2 regions of the Marinovum sp. E3 genome follow, and region 1 is predicted to be linked to the other one. Evidence: riboswitches for the same ligand, from Rfam matches in the RefSeq annotation. Region 1 holds a riboswitch; the other holds the start of a gene.
The links. A riboswitch is a leader RNA that binds a small molecule or an ion and turns the genes downstream of it on or off. The one in region 1 is predicted to bind cobalamin.
Positions count from the first base shown of each region.

Region 2: another riboswitch for cobalamin. It lies ahead of AC0J5K_RS11090 (energy-coupling factor ABC transporter permease); the one in region 1 lies ahead of AC0J5K_RS18205 (ABC transporter substrate-binding protein).

Region 1 covers NZ_JBVTQV010000002.1:163,987-168,341, reverse strand. The annotation lists gene AC0J5K_RS18215 (ABC transporter ATP-binding protein) at 1-321, opposite strand, end outside; gene AC0J5K_RS18210 (FecCD family ABC transporter permease) at 318-1,325, opposite strand; gene AC0J5K_RS18205 (ABC transporter substrate-binding protein) at 1,361-2,404, opposite strand; cobalamin riboswitch at 2,460-2,674, opposite strand; gene queF (preQ(1) synthase) at 2,857-3,321, opposite strand; gene queE (7-carboxy-7-deazaguanine synthase QueE) at 3,337-4,044, opposite strand; gene queD (6-carboxytetrahydropterin synthase QueD) at 4,041-4,355, opposite strand, start outside.
Region 2 covers NZ_CM146908.1:2,264,019-2,268,373, forward strand. The annotation lists gene AC0J5K_RS11080 (cobyrinate a,c-diamide synthase) at 1-622, shown strand, start outside; gene cobA (uroporphyrinogen-III C-methyltransferase) at 619-1,353, shown strand; cobalamin riboswitch at 1,387-1,568, shown strand; gene AC0J5K_RS11090 (energy-coupling factor ABC transporter permease) at 1,626-2,303, shown strand; gene cobF (precorrin-6A synthase (deacetylating)) at 2,373-3,116, shown strand; gene AC0J5K_RS11100 (dioxygenase family protein) at 3,150-4,019, opposite strand; gene AC0J5K_RS11105 (TRAP transporter large permease) at 4,031-4,355, opposite strand, start outside.

The DNA.
Region 1 (4,355 bases):
GGCGCCTCGCAAGGGAAGGCGCCCGAGCGCGACCACCTCGCGCGCAGTCAAGGAGATGTCAATGTCCGCCTGCTGCTCGACATGGGCAAGGCGGCGGGCAATCTCTTTGCGGCGGAGGCTCTCGATGGGGCGATCCTCCAAATAGATCGCGCCTCCCGTCCCTCGACGCAATCCTGCGAGTAGCCGCAGAAGACTGGATTTACCCGATCCGTTCGGCCCGACAAGTCCGAGAACACCTTGTTCGGGCAGTCGCAATGTAACCCCACGCACAATCGGGGCGCCTCCGGCCGCCCAAGACACATCTTCCGCCCTGAGCGTCATCTCCCCCTCCGAGACTGCCAAAGGATAGCAGCAAAGGCCGGAGCACCGAACAGCGCAGTGATGACACCAATGGGCAGCACCTGTCCCGGCAAAACGATGCGAGACAACACGTCCGCTGCAACCATGAAGACTCCTCCAGCCAAGGCTGAAGCCAGTATCAGGCGGCCATGTGCAGGGCCGACCAGAAAACGAGTCGCATGGGGAATGACCAGCCCGACGAAGCCGACAGCACCCACCATGCTGACCACCGTCGCGGTCAGAAATGCGGTGACCGCAAAGAGTTCAAGGCGAACGCGCGCGACGTCCACGCCCAGCGAAGCAGCGGCGTCCTCGCCGAAGGCGAAGGCATCAAGCGCCCTGGCACGGTAGAGACAGATGGCCAAGCCAATGACCATGATCGGGAAGGAAAGCCAGGCATCCGGCCAACGGATGCTGCCAAGGCTTCCCAAAAGCCAGAACAGGATCCCTTGCGTCTGTTCGGCATTGGCCGAAGACGTGACGATGAAGGAAGTTACCGCATTGAAGAGCTGCGAGCCTGCAATACCCGCAAGTATAATGCGCTCGGTCCCGCCGCCGGTTTCACGCACCAGGATTGCGACGAAGAGAATGGCCACCGTCGCGCCCACAAAGGCACCTGCGGAGACGGACAGCGCCCCCGCGCCGAGCGCCAGAACAATTACCGTGACCGCGCCGGTCGATGCCCCTGCCGAAATACCAAGCAAATATGGTTCGGCCAGCGGATTGCGCAATAGAGCCTGAAGAACGGTGCCACAGACCGCCAGAGCCGCGCCGACACAGATCGCAACGGCGGCACGGCTGAGACGATAGTGCCAGATGATGCCTTCCCGGATCGGATCGACTTCCAGATCCAAGCCCAGAATACGGTTGGCCAGTGTCCGGGTCACGTCTCGGGGCGTTACCGCAATCTCGCCCAGCAAAATGGCCCCCGCCGTAGCAAGGACCAGAGCCACGGCCGAGACCAGCAGAAACGGCCCAAGGGCCATCCTGCGCGACCTGGGCGCGGGGCGCGCCTCGGCGATCACCGTGCTTGGCCGAAGGCTCGTAGGCCGGCGGCAAGCGTTTCGACCCCGTCTACCGCGCGCAGAGTCGGGTTCATCGACTGAGCGTCCATTTCAATCAACCAGCCATTGCGCACTGCGCTCAGCTGACTGGCCACAGGATCGCTTTGCAGGAACGCGCGCTTGGCGGCGACGTCATCGGCCGGCAGACGGCGCCGATCCATCTTTCCCAGCACGATTACATCCGGGTCGAGGCCCGAAATTGTTTCCCATCCCACCAGCGGCCATTCTTCTTCCGAGGTGATGACATTGCGGACCCCGACGATATCCGAGATCCAAGCCGGGGCCCCGTAACGGCCGGCCACATAGGCTTCTCCCTCGGTCTGCGGTGAGGAAAACCAGAAGAGAACCGAAACGTCGCCTGCTCGCAGCCCGCGTACATGTGCCTTTGCGGTTTCGATCCGCGCCGCGTTGCGTTCGATCAGAGCCGCACCGGCGTCCGACACATCGAAAATGCCGGCAAGCTCAGCAATCTCGCGGGATAGTAGGTCCATGGACCAGGCTTGAGACCGGGCTCCGTCACCGCTGCCGGTGCTGAAATCGCTTTTGGCGCATTCGGCCGGCGACACATAGGTGGCAATGCCGAAATCTCCGAACTGGGAAAAGGTGCCGACCCGCGCCTGTTCGGGAGCGATGTCGTTGATCCACTGACTCGCGACGAAATCGGGGCGGGTGTCCAGCACCGCTTCGAAACTGGGCGACTTATCCGCCAGCCGCGGCAAGGCTTGGCCCTGCTCGGCCAATTCCTCTGGCAAAGGCGCCAGCCAGATTGCGCTACCGACGATCTTGTCGGCCAGGCCGAGCGAGAGCAAGATTTCGGTTGTGCCCTGTCCGATCGCCACCACGCGCTCCGGAACTGCATCCAGGATCAAGTCCCTCTGGCAGTTGCGGATTTCAAGAGGATAGGTGGTTGCCTGGGCCTGAACCCGCAAGGCAGTTGATGCGAGAATGGCAGTTGCAAGCACACAGAGGATACGACCGCGGCCGCGAGCTATTTGGATCATTGACGCTCCTTTTCCGGACACCCCGTCCGGTGCGCATTGAAATTTCGGCTCTGCTCCATCGCAGGCCGGAACGGCAGGTCTCCTGACTCGCGGCCATCGTTCCAACCCGCCTTCCCGTGCCTGTTCTGTGACACAGTGGCATCGCCCGACGGGCGCATGGGTCGAAACGGCCGCCTACAGTTGCGGGGGCAGTCCCGGAGTTCAAGCCAGAAGGCTTGGCACCGGGTTCCCTTTTCATCCCGATTGGGAACCGTTCGCGCCGGAAGTTCTTCTTCACAACCTGGTTTGTCAAGCCAGATTCTTCCGGTGGCGAATTCAATCACCTGCCTGCAAAGGCGCGCCATTTTAGATCACTGTTTTTGAATGCCTTTTTGCGTGCTACTCCCCCATTTGACAGTTGTCGGGGAGTAGCGGCTGCTATCCTGGCAGTCCCGAAACGCTTGCTCTGCTTTTCAACCCCGGCCGCGATAGGGCGGCACGCCTTGATCGGGCAGCCAGAGGCCCTCGGGACGCGGGGCGGTCTGCCAGAACACGTCGATCGGAATGCCGCCGCGCGGATACCAGTAGCCGCCGATCCGCAGCCATTGCGGTTCGAGGAAATCGACCAGGCGGCGTGCGATAGAGATCGTGCAATCCTCGTGAAACGCACCATGATTTCGAAAGGAGGTCAGGAACAGTTTCAGCGATTTCGATTCCACCAGCCAGGCGCCGGGTACGTAGTCGATCACCAGGTGGGCAAAATCCGGCTGTCCGGTCATCGGGCAGAGCGAGGTGAATTCCGGCGCTGTGAAGCGCACATTATAGGCCAGGTCGGCCTGTGGGTTGGGCACACGCTCCAGTTCAGCCTCTTCCGGGCTGGCGGGAATGCGGGTTTCGCCGCCAAGCTGCTTGAGATCGCTGTAGATATTTTCGGACATGGGGGCTCCTTAAGGTCAGACGCCGCGCTTGTTGCCCCAGATCAGGACATGAAGCTGCGGCAGGATGCGGGGGGCGAACCAGCCGTCGGCCATCGCGCTGTCGGTCAGCCATTCCAGCCGGGCAGACAGGGCCCGCAGATCGACCGGCGTGTCGGGGTCGACCTCGGCGTTGCCCGGCTGGAGGTAGAGCGGCAGGTCCGGGTGGCGGGCATGGGCGGCTTTGGCCCATTGGTAATCGGTCTCGTCGAAGACGACGATCTTCATCACCGACTGCCGCGCCGGCTTGCCGGCGGAGACACAGCCATCGAAGGCATCCCAGTCCACCGTTTCGCCGCTCGAGGGGGGTTTCGGCGACAAAACCAGCGTGTCGAGCTCCGCAAACCAATCTCTGGCCAAGGAACCTTGTGTCTCGCAGGCGAAGCGATACCCCGCCGCACGTCCCCGCGCGATCACCGGAGCGAAATCCTGGATCGCGGGATTGCCGCCGCTGATCGAGACCGTCAACGGCTGACCGTTCGAAAGACGCAGCACCTCATCCCAGATTTCCACGTCGCTCAACGGCGCCCAAGTATGGCGATACCGGCTTTCAACGGCATGCAGGCTGTCGCACCAGCTGCACCTGTAGTCGCAGCCACCGGCGCGGATAAAAACCGTGGGCTCACCGATCAATGCGCCCTCGCCCTGGATCGTCGGCCCGAATATCTCGGCGATGCGCAGGGTCATGGCCGGTACTCTGCCCAGGTTTTCGGCGTCTCGCTGATCATCACGGCGCTGGTCTCGGGCCAACGCGCGGCACACCAGTCGTAAAAATGGCGGGCCATGTGCTCGGCGGTGGAGGGCACATCGAAAATGTCATTCAGATGGCGATGGTCGAATTGATCGTCGATATAGCTCTTGAGCGGTTTCAGATCGTGGTAGTCGCGCACGAAACCGTCGTCATTCAGCGTTTCGGCGGCCAGTTCCACCACGACGACATAGTTGTGCCCGTGCAGCCGCGCGCATTGGTGGTCGGGCGGCAGATGCGAAAGCTGGTG
Region 2 (4,355 bases), on a different replicon from region 1:
GGTGCCGGGCGCCGCCGCCCTGCCGCCACCGCCGGCCCAGCGCATCGCCATTGCCCGGGATGCGGCGTTTTCCTTCACTTATCCGCATCTGCTTCAGGGCTGGCACGACGCCGGGGCCGAGATCCTGCCGTTCTCGCCTTTGGCCGACGAACCGCCCGATCCGCAGGCCGATGTGGTCTGGTTGCCCGGCGGCTATCCCGAGCTGCACGCCGGCCGGCTCGCCGCCGCCGAAAACTTCCGCGCCGGGCTGCGCCGCCACGCCGAGCGCCGGCCGGTGCATGGCGAATGCGGCGGATACATGGCGCTGGGCGCGGCGCTGATCGACAAACAGGGCACAGCCCACCGGATGGCCGGGCTGCTGGGGCTGGTCACCAGCTACGAGACGCGCAAGTTCCACCTGGGTTATCGCCGCGCGACGCTGAAGGCGCCGATGCCGGGCCATGCCGCCGGCACCGCGCTGCGCGGCCACGAATTCCACTATTCCACCATCCTCGAGCAGCCCGACGCACCGCTGGCGGCGGTCACCGATGCCGACGGCACGCCGGTGCCGGAAACCGGATCCCTGCGCGGCCGGGTCTCGGGCAGCTTCTTTCACCTCATCTCGGCCGAGGAGACGGCATGACGCAGGACACCCACCAGGGCATCGTCAGCTTCGTCAGCTCCGGCCCCGGCGATCCCGAGCTGCTGACCGTCAAGGCGGTGGATCGGCTGGGACGCGCCGATGCGGTGTTGTATGACGATCTGTCCTCCGGCCCGATCCTCGAGCTGGCCCGCGACGGCGCCGATCTTGTCGGCGTCGGCAAACGCGCCGGGCGGCCCTCGCCGCGACAGGATCACGTCAGCCGGCTGCTGGTGGATTACGCCCGCACCGGCCAACGCGTGGTACGGCTGAAATCCGGCGACAGCGGTATCTTCGGCCGGCTCGAAGAGGAGATCACGGCGCTCAAGGCAGCCGGGCTCGGCTATGAGATCATCCCCGGCGTGCCTTCGGCCTGTGCCGCCGCCGCCGCCGCCGGCATACCGCTGACCCGCCGGCTCACCGCGCGGCGGGTGCAATTCGCCACCGGCCATGACATCAGCGGGACCCTGCCGGAAGACGCCAACCTTGCCGCCCTGGCCGATCCCACGGCGGTGACCGCGATCTTCATGGGCAAACGCACCTTTCCCGGCCTCGCCGCCAAGCTCATCGCCCAGGGCCTGCCGCCCGACACCCCGGCGCTGCTCGCGGAATCGGTCAGCCGCCCCGACCAGAAACTGACCCGGCACAGCGTCGCCAGCCTCGCCGAGGCGCTGGCCCGCGAAACCGGCGACAAGGCCGGGCTCATCTTTTTCGGTCCACTGGCAGAGGAGTAAGGCAGACAGATCACAGACGCCGGGGACAGCCCCGGACCACAAGGAAAGCATGGTGCGCCGCGCGAGTGGCCACAGGGAACCGGGTGCAACTCCCGGACTGCCCCCGCAACTGTAAGCGGAGAGTGCCGAGGAACGTCCCACTGGCCGCGAGGCCGGGAAGGGCCGAGGCGCGATGACCCGCAAGTCAGGAGACCTGCCATGTGCCCCCTTTTCCACGCCCGCACGGGCAATTTCCGCTGCCGGAGGGGCAGCATCACGAGAAAGGAACTGACATGCATATCGAACCCGGCGTCGTTGACGGCGCCAAGATGACCTTCGCCTACACCACCGCCGCAGGGGCGGCGACCTATACCGCCAAGCAGACCGTGGACGATCTGTCGCGCACCAACTCCGGCGCCTTTGCCTTGCGGACTCTGCTTGCCACCATCGGCGCTCTGCTGTTTTTCGAAGTGCTTCCGAATTTCCCGGTCGGCATCTCGGAAGTGCATTTCATCCTCGGCTCGACTCTCTTCCTGTTGCTCGGCACGGCGCCGGCGGCGCTGGGCCTGGCGATCGGGCTGCTGATCCAGGGGCTGTTCTTTGCCCCCACCGACATGCCGATGTATTTCGTCAATGTCACCACGCTGCTGGTGCCGCTCTTTGCCGCCTCGGCGCTGGCGCGCCGGATCATCCCGCGTGACACCGCCTATGTCGATCTGGCCTACAAGGACATGCTCAAGCTCTCGGCCGTCTACCAGGGCGGTGTGGTGACCTGGGTCGCCTTCTGGGCGTTCTATGGCCAGGGCGTCACCGCCGCGACCTTCCAGTCGGTCTGGACCTTCGGCGCCGCCTACATGCTGGTGCTGCTGATCGAGCCGCTGGCCGACCTGGCCGCGCTGGCCGGGGCCAAGGCGCTGCGCGACACCGGCGTCGCGCGCCTGCTTGCACCGCGGCTCTACCGCTCGGCGTAACGCCGCACGGCCGCTGAACCGGTCCGGGGCGCGCACGCGCCCCGGACTTCTGCGTGAAAGGACATTCCGATGATCAAGGACCTCTGGCTGATCGGCATCGGCACCGGCAGCCCCGCCCATGTGACGCTGGAAGGCATGCAGGCGCTGCGCGAGGCCGCGATCATCCTGCTGCCGCTCAAGGGCGATGACAAACAGGATCTGGCGGCGCTGCGCTACGCCATCCTCGAGGCGGCGGGCAGCGACGCCGAGATTCGCACCTTCACCTATCCCGAGCGCGACCCGGCGCTGCCCTATGGCGCACGCGTCAGCGCCTGGCATGACGAGATCGCCCGCCGCTGGATCGCGGCGCTCGGCCCCGAGACGCCGCCGGGCCCGGTGGCCCTGATGGTCTGGGGCGATCCGGCGCTTTATGACAGCACGCTCAGGATCGCGCGGCGGCTGACGCCCTGCCCGCGCCTGCGCGTTGTGCCGGGCATCACCGCCGTGCAGGCGCTCACCGCCGCGCATGCGATCCCGCTCAACACCGTCGATGGCCCGATCCGGGTTACCACCGGGCGACAGCTCCGCTCCCATGGCTTCCCGCAGGACGAAGAAACCCTGGTGGTGATGCTCGATGGCGCTTGCAGCTTCCGCGACCTCGATCCCGCCGGTCTGCATATCTGGTGGGGCGCCTACCTCGGCAGCGAGGCGCAGCTGTTGCGCGCCGGGCCGCTGGCCGACACCGCCGCCGATATCACCGCCACCCGGGCCGAGGCCCGCGCCCGCCATGGCTGGATCATGGACACCTATCTGCTGCGTCGGTCCCCTGCCTGAGACCGTCCCGCCGCGGCCGGCGCCGGCCCGGCCTCAGGCCGCGACCAATGTGAGATCGAAGGTCACCTTCAGGTAATCGCCGGGCACCCTGCCGGACAGGTCGAAGCCCGTCGCCGGGAAACTGCCCGCCGGCATAGGCTGATAGCGCATCACCAGATCCGCGCGCACGCCGAACACCGTATCCTGATCGAGATAGGGGTCGTCCTCGGGAAAGACCTCGGTCACCAGCGGGCGGAAGCCCTCGGCCTCGGCAATGAAATGCAGGTGCGAGGGCCGCCAGGGATGGCGGCCGCAGGCGCGCAGGATGTCGCCCACCGGCCCATCCGAAGGCACGGTATATTCCACCGGCTTGACCGTGGTGAAGGCGTACCGCCCGTCGGCCCCCACCGTCTGAAGCCCATGGAAATCATAGGTATCCTGTTCCGGGTCCTGGCTGGAATAAAGCCCGTTCGGCGCGGTCTGCCAGATGTCGAGCCGGGCGCCGGGGATCGGATTGCCCTCGGGGTCTTTCACCACGCCTTCGACCAGCAGCACCGGCGCCTCGGTCTCGCCCCGCAGATCTCCGCCCACCGGCAGCGGTGGCGAGCCGGAGATATGGAACGGCCCCAGCACCGACGACGAGGTGCCCTCGGCCGTCGAATGCAGCATGTCGACCAGCGACGACAGGCCCAGCACATCCGAAAGCAGCACGAACTCATGCCGCTCGGCATCCGAAATCTCGCCGGCGCGCTCGAGAAAGGCGATCCCGGTCTGCCATTCCGCGTGGGTCAGGTTCACCTCCTTGGCAAAGGCATGCAGGTGGCGGACAAGGCTGGTCATCACTTCGCGCAGGCGGGGGTCGGTCTCTTCGCCCATGTAGCTGATGAAGGCGTCGGTGATGTTTTCCTGGGTGACATTGCGCATAGGGCAAACCTCTAATTCAGAATGGCAAGGCTGAGGGCGGGAAAGCGGATCAGCAGCACCAGCACCACCAGCATGACAAAGGCGAAGGGCAGCGCCCCGAGAAACACGTCCTTGAGCGAGATCCGCGCATCGTCGAGCGTGGCCTTGATGACAAAGCAGCTCAGCCCCAGCGGCGGCGTCAGCAGCCCGATCTCGGCCGCCACCACCGCGACAATGCCGAACCAGACCAGGCTGAGCCCCAGCGCCTCGATCAGCGGCAGGAACAGCGGCACCACGATCAGGATGATCGAGGCGGTGTCGAGGATGGTGCCGAGAAACAGCATCAGCACCACCAGC